Regions from separate parts of the Streptomyces sp. NPDC107522 genome, predicted to be linked through region 1. Evidence: riboswitches for the same ligand, from Rfam matches in the RefSeq annotation. Region 1 holds a riboswitch; the other holds the start of a gene.
What was found. Region 1 has a riboswitch for glycine ahead of gcvT (glycine cleavage system aminomethyltransferase GcvT). Riboswitches for the same ligand answer to the same signal wherever they lie in the genome.

Region 1 (3,403 bases):
CCTCGTAGGCGTCGTAGCGCCCCGGCGTCACCTGGCGCAGCATGTGCTCGACCTGTCCGGTCGAGGTGGTGCCGCTCGCGCTCACCTTTTTACCGCCCCTTCGGGAAACAGCCGTTTTCGCAACCAGCTTAAGCGTTGAGAGCTCGGGACTTGATGTGGTCTGCGGGCTGCGGGTCGTTCGTGGTTGATCGCGCCCACGCGGCGGAGCCGCAGATCGATACAGCCCCGCGCCCCTGTCGGGCCGTTGCCCCTCAGGCCGCTCAGAAGTCCCGCTGGTAGAAGGGGCGAACCTTCTGGCGCATCCACTCGATCACCGGGTCCTGGGCCACGTCCAACAAGACCAGGTTCACCGGCCACTGGACCGGGACCCTGCCCAGGGCACGGCCCAGGGCCTCCGTCGGGGCGGTGCGCAGGTCGCCCTCCCACTGGGAGAGTTCCACGCCTATGAACATCACGGGGGCGGCCGTCTCGATCGCTGCCAGGCAGCGGCGGGCCGTGACGACGACGCCGGTTTCGGCGAACTCGGCCGAGGCCGCCGCGAGGAAGTCGACCGGGTCGTCCTGCCAGTCGGGTTCGTAGAGCTTGACGCGGCCCCCGGAGGTGAGGCCGTCCAGCGGGGTGCGGCCCACGCGGCAGAGCTCGGCCACCGCCACCGGCGGCAGCGGGACGCCGACCACGCCGTCCGGGTTCACGGCGATGCCCACCTGCGGGGGCAGGCCGCGGGCGAACTCCACGGCGGGGGCGACGGTGTACGACATGTGGGAGCCGACGACCTGGCGGAACTGCTCCTCGGAGCTGAAGACCGGGACGTACGCCTGCCCCTCGATCTCCATCGTGGGCAGGTCCAGCGGGCCGCTGTGCGGGCCGCCGCCGTTGGGCAGGGGGACCCAGACGAAGCTGCGGCCCAGCACCTCGATGATCCGGCCGCCCGCCGACGGCAGGCCGAGGGAGGCCGAGAGCACCTCCTCCAGCTCGTTGCCGGGCCAGCCGCCGTGCGGGTGGAGGTGTGTCTGTGCCGGGAAGTCCGCGGGGAGATCCGCTGGGAAGTCCATCTGTCTGACCGCCTGCTGTGAACCACGTCTGTGGCCCAAAAGGCTATCCGGTGTCGGGGCGGGGCAGGTCCAGGGCGGGGCAGGTCCAGGGCCGGCCAGGCCCCGGGGTCGCTCAGCCCGTGAACCCGATCCGGCGCAGGACGTCCGCCGCCGACCGGTCGATCAGTACCGCCGAGCCGCAGCCCTGGGGCAGGTCGCCCTTCTCCACGGAGCCGAGCAGGCGGGCGGCCGCCCTGCGGTGGCGCAGGAAGGCGTAGCGGGAGACGCCGCGGCCGCGCTCGCGCTGGCCTTCCAGAGCGGCGTCCGGCGTGACGTCGAGCAGCAGCAGGTGGAGGGTGCCGCCACGGCGGCGGGCCGCGCGGGCCAGCCAGCCGCGCACCCAGGCCTGGGTCCCGCAGTCGTGCACCACGACGCCCTCGCCGGAGCGCAGGGCGCGGCGCAGTCCGGCATAGTGCGCGAGGCGTACCAGGGGGCGGTAGACGCCGTAGGGAAGGAAGCCGGGCATGCGGGCGTCCCAGCGGTCCCGGGTGTCCTGGGAGTCGATGCGGATGCCCGTCACCGTCCGCTCCATCAGCGTGGACTTGCCGCTGCCGGGCAGGCCGGTGACCACGACGAGGTCCTTGGGGCCGAAGAGCAGGGCGTGCGGGCTGTGGCCGGAGCGCTCGCGCAGGTCGCGGACGACGGGTGCAGGGCACGTGCCGCGGGCTTCGCCGGCCGGGGCCGTGTGCTGCTTGGGCAGCGCGATGCCCGAGGTCGTGGCGTACGCCGTGGTGCGGTTCACCGTCATCGTCCTCCTCCGGGGTCAGGATTCCCCATCCCCACTGAGCGTAAAGAGAAGGTAATGGAGGATCTCTCGTGTTTTCGTTCGCTTCCCGCCACAAGCCGGTTACAGACGTGGCCTGCCACGGACGAGCCCGGCATGCAATGATGTCCGCGCCAACTGCATACCGGCCGCTTGAATCCGCGCGGGAGAGTCCCCAGCAGTGCAGCGCTGGGGCGCCGAAGGAGCAAGTCCCTCCCTTGAATCTCTCAGGCCCCGTTACCGCGCGGGCGAGGCACATCTGAAAAGCGGGCCGCCCCCTCTCCACCAGCAGAGAGAGGCGTGGCTCCACCCAAGGTGCAAGCCGTGATCGTCCCCGTGGCGGTCGTGGCGAACCTCTCAGGTTCCGATGACAGATGGGGAGGAACGACCTCGCCCGTCCTGCCTTGGGAGACGACCGTCCGATGAGCAGTACCGAACCCACTGGACCGCGCCACACCGCGCTCGATGCCCTGCATCGCTCGCTCGGCGCGACCATGACCGACTTCGCCGGCTGGGACATGCCCCTGCGCTACGGCTCCGAGCGCGACGAGCACAACGCCGTGCGGACCAAGGCCGGCCTGTTCGACCTCTCCCACATGGGTGAGATCACTGTCACCGGCGCGCAGGCGGCCGCCTTCCTGAACTACGCCCTGGTCGGCAACATCGCCTCCGTCGGTGTCGGCCGCGCCCGCTACACCATGATCTGCCGGGCCGACGGCGGCATCCTCGACGACCTGATCGTCTACCGGCTCGCCGAGACCGAGTACATGGTCGTCGCCAACGCCTCCAACGCCCAGGTCGTGCTGGACGCCCTGACCGAGCGGGTCGCCGGCTTCGACGCCGAGGTGCGCGACGACCGGGACGCGTACGCGCTGATCGCCGTGCAGGGTCCGCAGTCCCCCGGCATCCTCGCGTCCCTCACGGACGCCGACCTCGACGGCCTGAAGTACTACGCCGGCCTGCCCGGCACCGTCGCCGGCGTCCCCGCCCTCATCGCCCGCACCGGCTACACCGGCGAGGACGGCTTCGAACTGTTCGTGAAGCCGGAGCACGCGGTCGAGCTGTGGCAGGCGCTGACCAAGGCGGGCGAGGGCGTCGGCCTGGTCCCCTGCGGGCTGTCCTGCCGGGACACGCTGCGCCTCGAGGCGGGCATGCCGCTGTACGGGCATGAGCTGTCGACCTCCCTCACTCCCTTCGACGCCGGGCTCGGCCGGGTGGTGAAGTTCGAGAAGGAGGGCGACTTCGTCGGGCGCGAGGCGCTCGCCGAGGCAGCCGCCCGCGCCTCCGAGAACCCGCCGCGCGTCCTGGTCGGCCTGGTCGCCGAGGGGCGTCGCGTCCCGCGTGCCGGGTACCCGGTCGTCGCCGGCGCCGAGGTCATCGGCGAGGTCACCTCGGGCGCGCCCTCACCCACGCTGGGCAAGCCGATCGCCATGGCGTACGTCGACGCGGCGCACTCGGCGCCGGGAACGGCCGGGGTCGGCGTGGACATCCGCGGCAGCCATGAGCCGTACGAGGTCGTGGCGCTGCCGTTCTACAAGCGGCAGAAGTA
Region 2 (3,403 bases), on a different contig from region 1:
TCTCGGAGCGGTGCTGGTGGAAGACGGGGTGCGTGAGGTACTCGTCGGAGCGCAGCAGCCCGCCCGAAAGCGCGTCCTCGGTCTGCGCGTCCAGCGCCTCGATGTCACCCTCGACCCCGAAGGCCGTCCATACGGCGCCCAGCTGGGTCCGCGTGGTGGTCTCGTCGCACGCGACGGACACGTGGTCGGCGTCGACGAGCCGCAGGTTGACACCGTTCTGCCGGGCCGCGGCGACGACCTCGGCGGCCTTCGAAGGCACTCGTACGGTCAGCGTGTCGAAGTAGGAACCGTGCACGACCTCGACCCCGCCGGCCATGAGCCCCGCGGCCAGGATCGTGGCGTACCGATGGGTCCGCCGGGCGATGCCCTTCAGCCCCTCGGGCCCGTGGTAGACGGCGTACATCCCCGCCATCACGGCCAGCAGCACCTGAGCGGTGCAGATGTTGCTGGTCGCCTTCTCCCGCCGGATGTGCTGCTCACGGGTCTGCAGGGCGAGCCGGTAGGCCCTGTTCCCGTCGGCGTCGACGGACACCCCGACAAGCCGCCCGGGCAGGCTGCGCGCGAACTTCTCGTGTACGGCCATGTAGCCGGCGTGCGGCCCGCCGAAGCCCATCGGCACACCGAACCGCTGCGTCGTCCCGACTGCGATGTCCGCCCCGAGCTCACCGGGCGACTTCAGCAGCGTGAGCGCGAGCAGATCGGCGGCGACGGTGACGAGGGCACCGAGTTCATGCGCCTGCTCGATCACGGGCTTGATGTCCCGTACGACACCGGAGGCGCCCGGGTACTGGAGGAGCACGCCGTTGATCTCACGCCCGGCGATCTCGGCCGGAATGCCGTCACTGAGGTCGGCGACCACGACCTCCACCCCGGTGGGCTCGGCGCGGGTCTCGATCACGGCGATGGTCTGCGGCAGCACATCCGCGTCGACCAGGAACAGCCCCCTCTTGTTCCGGCCCATGCGCCGGGACAGGGACATGGCCTCGGCCGCGGCGGTCCCCTCGTCGAGCAGGGAGGCACCGGAGGTCGGCAGCCCCGTGAGGTCGGCCACCATGGTCTGGAAGTTCAGCAGGGCCTCGAGCCGCCCCTGGGAGATCTCGGGCTGGTACGGCGTGTAAGCGGTGTACCAGGCGGGGTTCTCCATGACGTTCCGCAGGATCACCGGCGGTGTGAAGGTCCCGTAGTACCCGAGCCCGATCATCGGGTCCAGCACCTGATTGCGGTCGGCGAGCGACCGCAGCTCAGCGAGCACCTCGGCCTCGGTACGCGCCCCGGGCAGATCCAGTGAGTCGGCGTTCTTGATCACATCCGGGACCGCGGCGGCGGTGAGCTCGTCGAGCGAGCCGTATCCGACCTGGGCGAGCATCTTGGCCCGAGCCTCATGATCGGGGCCAATATGACGCTGCTCGAAAGGGATTCCCTGTTCGAGCTCGGAGAGCGGAATGCGATGGGCGGTCATTGCGGAGGCCTCCTGGTCTGACACGACCTTCGAGGGGCACCACGGCGCGGGTACCCGGACGGCCTCCCCCTCTGTCATCTCAACCTGAGAGCTTCACCGGGTCACCCAAGGGTTCCCGGCTTTCACCGTCGGTGAGAGCGGAAGCCGTCGACACCCGCCCTGCTTTCCAGAGTGACCTCGTCCGTGCGGTACGTGGGCCTGAGAGATTCCGGGGAGGATTTGCTCCTTCGGCGCCTCCGGATGGTGTCCGGAGGACTCTCCCGCACGGGGTCAGCAGCCGCTAGCAAGCCTACCAGCGGGGTCAACGCACGGTTCTTCGAGTGGCCGCACACCCGGATGTGCCTTTTCGTAGTGCTTACGGATGAGTTGCGACCAAGTGGAGGGCCCGTGCAGACCGACATCGATCCGCGCAACCTGATCGGCCGCAAGGCCTTCGACCGCAACGGCACCAAGATCGGCACCATCGACGAGGTCTACCTCGACGACGCGACCGGAGTGCCGGAGTGGGCCGCGATACGCACCGGCCTCTTCTCCCGGGACGCCTTCGTCCCCCTGGAGCCCAGCGAACTGGTGGAGGGCACCCTCCACGTCCCCTTCGACCGCGCCCTGATCAAGGACGCCCCCGACTTCGGCGTAGGCCGCCACCTCTCCCCCGAACAGGAACTCCAGCTCTACCACCACTACGGCCTGGACGTGGCCGCACCACCCCCACCCCCGGACCGGGACTTCGGCAAGCTGGCAGGCACGGAGACCCCGAACGACAAGGGCCCCAAGACGCCCCACCCCCACCGCTGACCACGCCAACGCCGCCTATCCCACCCACAGGCCTCCCACCCCAAACAAACCCGCCCTCCCCCAGCCCTGACCAGCCGCCGCACGACGTCGACACCCCCCGTCGGACGACCTCCCACACCAACGCCACCGCGGCCTGCCACCCTGACAGCACACCGCTCACCCGCCACAGCTCCCCCGAGCCGACACCCACCCACTGAATTTCGCCCAGCACCGCCGCCGACCCGACACCGCCCTAAACCTCACGCAACTGCAGCCAGCCGTACCCCAAGCCGACGCCCCACCCGACACACGGCACCCCTGAGCCGACGCCCACCCCACACACGGCACCCCTGAGCCGACGCCCACCCCACACACGGCACCCCTGAGCCGACGCCCACCCCACACACGGCACCCCTGAGCCGACGCCCACCCGCACAGGGCACCCTCCACCCCACACAGCTGCAGACAGTCACGCCACCGCGCCCACGCCCACCCAGCAGACGGCGCCCCTCTCCGACGCAGCCGGTCGCGCCGCCAACCCAGCCCACCCGGCACGCGGCATCCCCTCTCCCACGCAGCTGCGGGCAGTCGTGCCGCTGGGGCGGCACGGGTGGGCGCAGCGGCACCCCGCCAGCGCGGGCGAGCGAACCCACCCCCGCCCGGCCCCCACGCCGGGCGAGCAACAACGCCGGCGCACCCCGCCGCCCTACCCAGGCACCGCAGGCGTCTCCCCCAAGCCCCCGCCCTTAGCCTCCCCTAGACCGACTTCCGTCTCCGAACCCCCGTCACCAACCCGACCAGCCCCACCTCTCCCAGCCCCTCCAGGCCTCCCCGACACCAACGGCAACGGATCCGCCCCCTCCAACCCCGGATCGTCCACCCGAAACGTCCGCACCCGCCCCGGCTCGGACCCAGGCGTCTCAAACCGCACCGTCACCCGCCCAAGCCCACTCCCCTGCACCCACCCATGCCCGTACTCGACATGCCGCACGTCATGCCCCGCAACCCACCGCCGCTCGACAGACACATCCCGCCGCTCCTCCGCAGCCTCCTCGTGCCCGCCCTCCTCCTCGGTGTACTCGACCCGCTCCCCCGCCGCTCCCGCCGCTCCCGCCGCCTGCGCGAACAGATCCTCCTGCGTGTAGTCGGCCAGCCCACTGACCCCGACCC

Region 2: another riboswitch for glycine. It lies ahead of gcvP (aminomethyl-transferring glycine dehydrogenase); the one in region 1 lies ahead of gcvT (glycine cleavage system aminomethyltransferase GcvT).

The regions. Positions count from the first base shown of each region.
Region 1 covers NZ_JBVKAU010000013.1:1,015-4,417, reverse strand. The annotation lists gene ACZ7L6_RS31780 (enhanced serine sensitivity protein SseB C-terminal domain-containing protein) at 1-85, opposite strand, end outside; gene ACZ7L6_RS31775 (enhanced serine sensitivity protein SseB) at 261-1,052, opposite strand; gene ACZ7L6_RS31770 (AAA family ATPase) at 1,165-1,839, opposite strand; glycine riboswitch at 2,009-2,107, shown strand; glycine riboswitch at 2,131-2,238, shown strand; gene gcvT (glycine cleavage system aminomethyltransferase GcvT) at 2,277-3,403, shown strand, end outside.
Region 2 covers NZ_JBVKAU010000022.1:118,130-121,532, forward strand. The annotation lists gene gcvP (aminomethyl-transferring glycine dehydrogenase) at 1-1,459, opposite strand, end outside; glycine riboswitch at 1,636-1,732, opposite strand; gene ACZ7L6_RS39535 (PRC-barrel domain-containing protein) at 1,847-2,254, shown strand; gene ACZ7L6_RS39540 (DNA polymerase IV) at 2,940-3,403, opposite strand, start outside.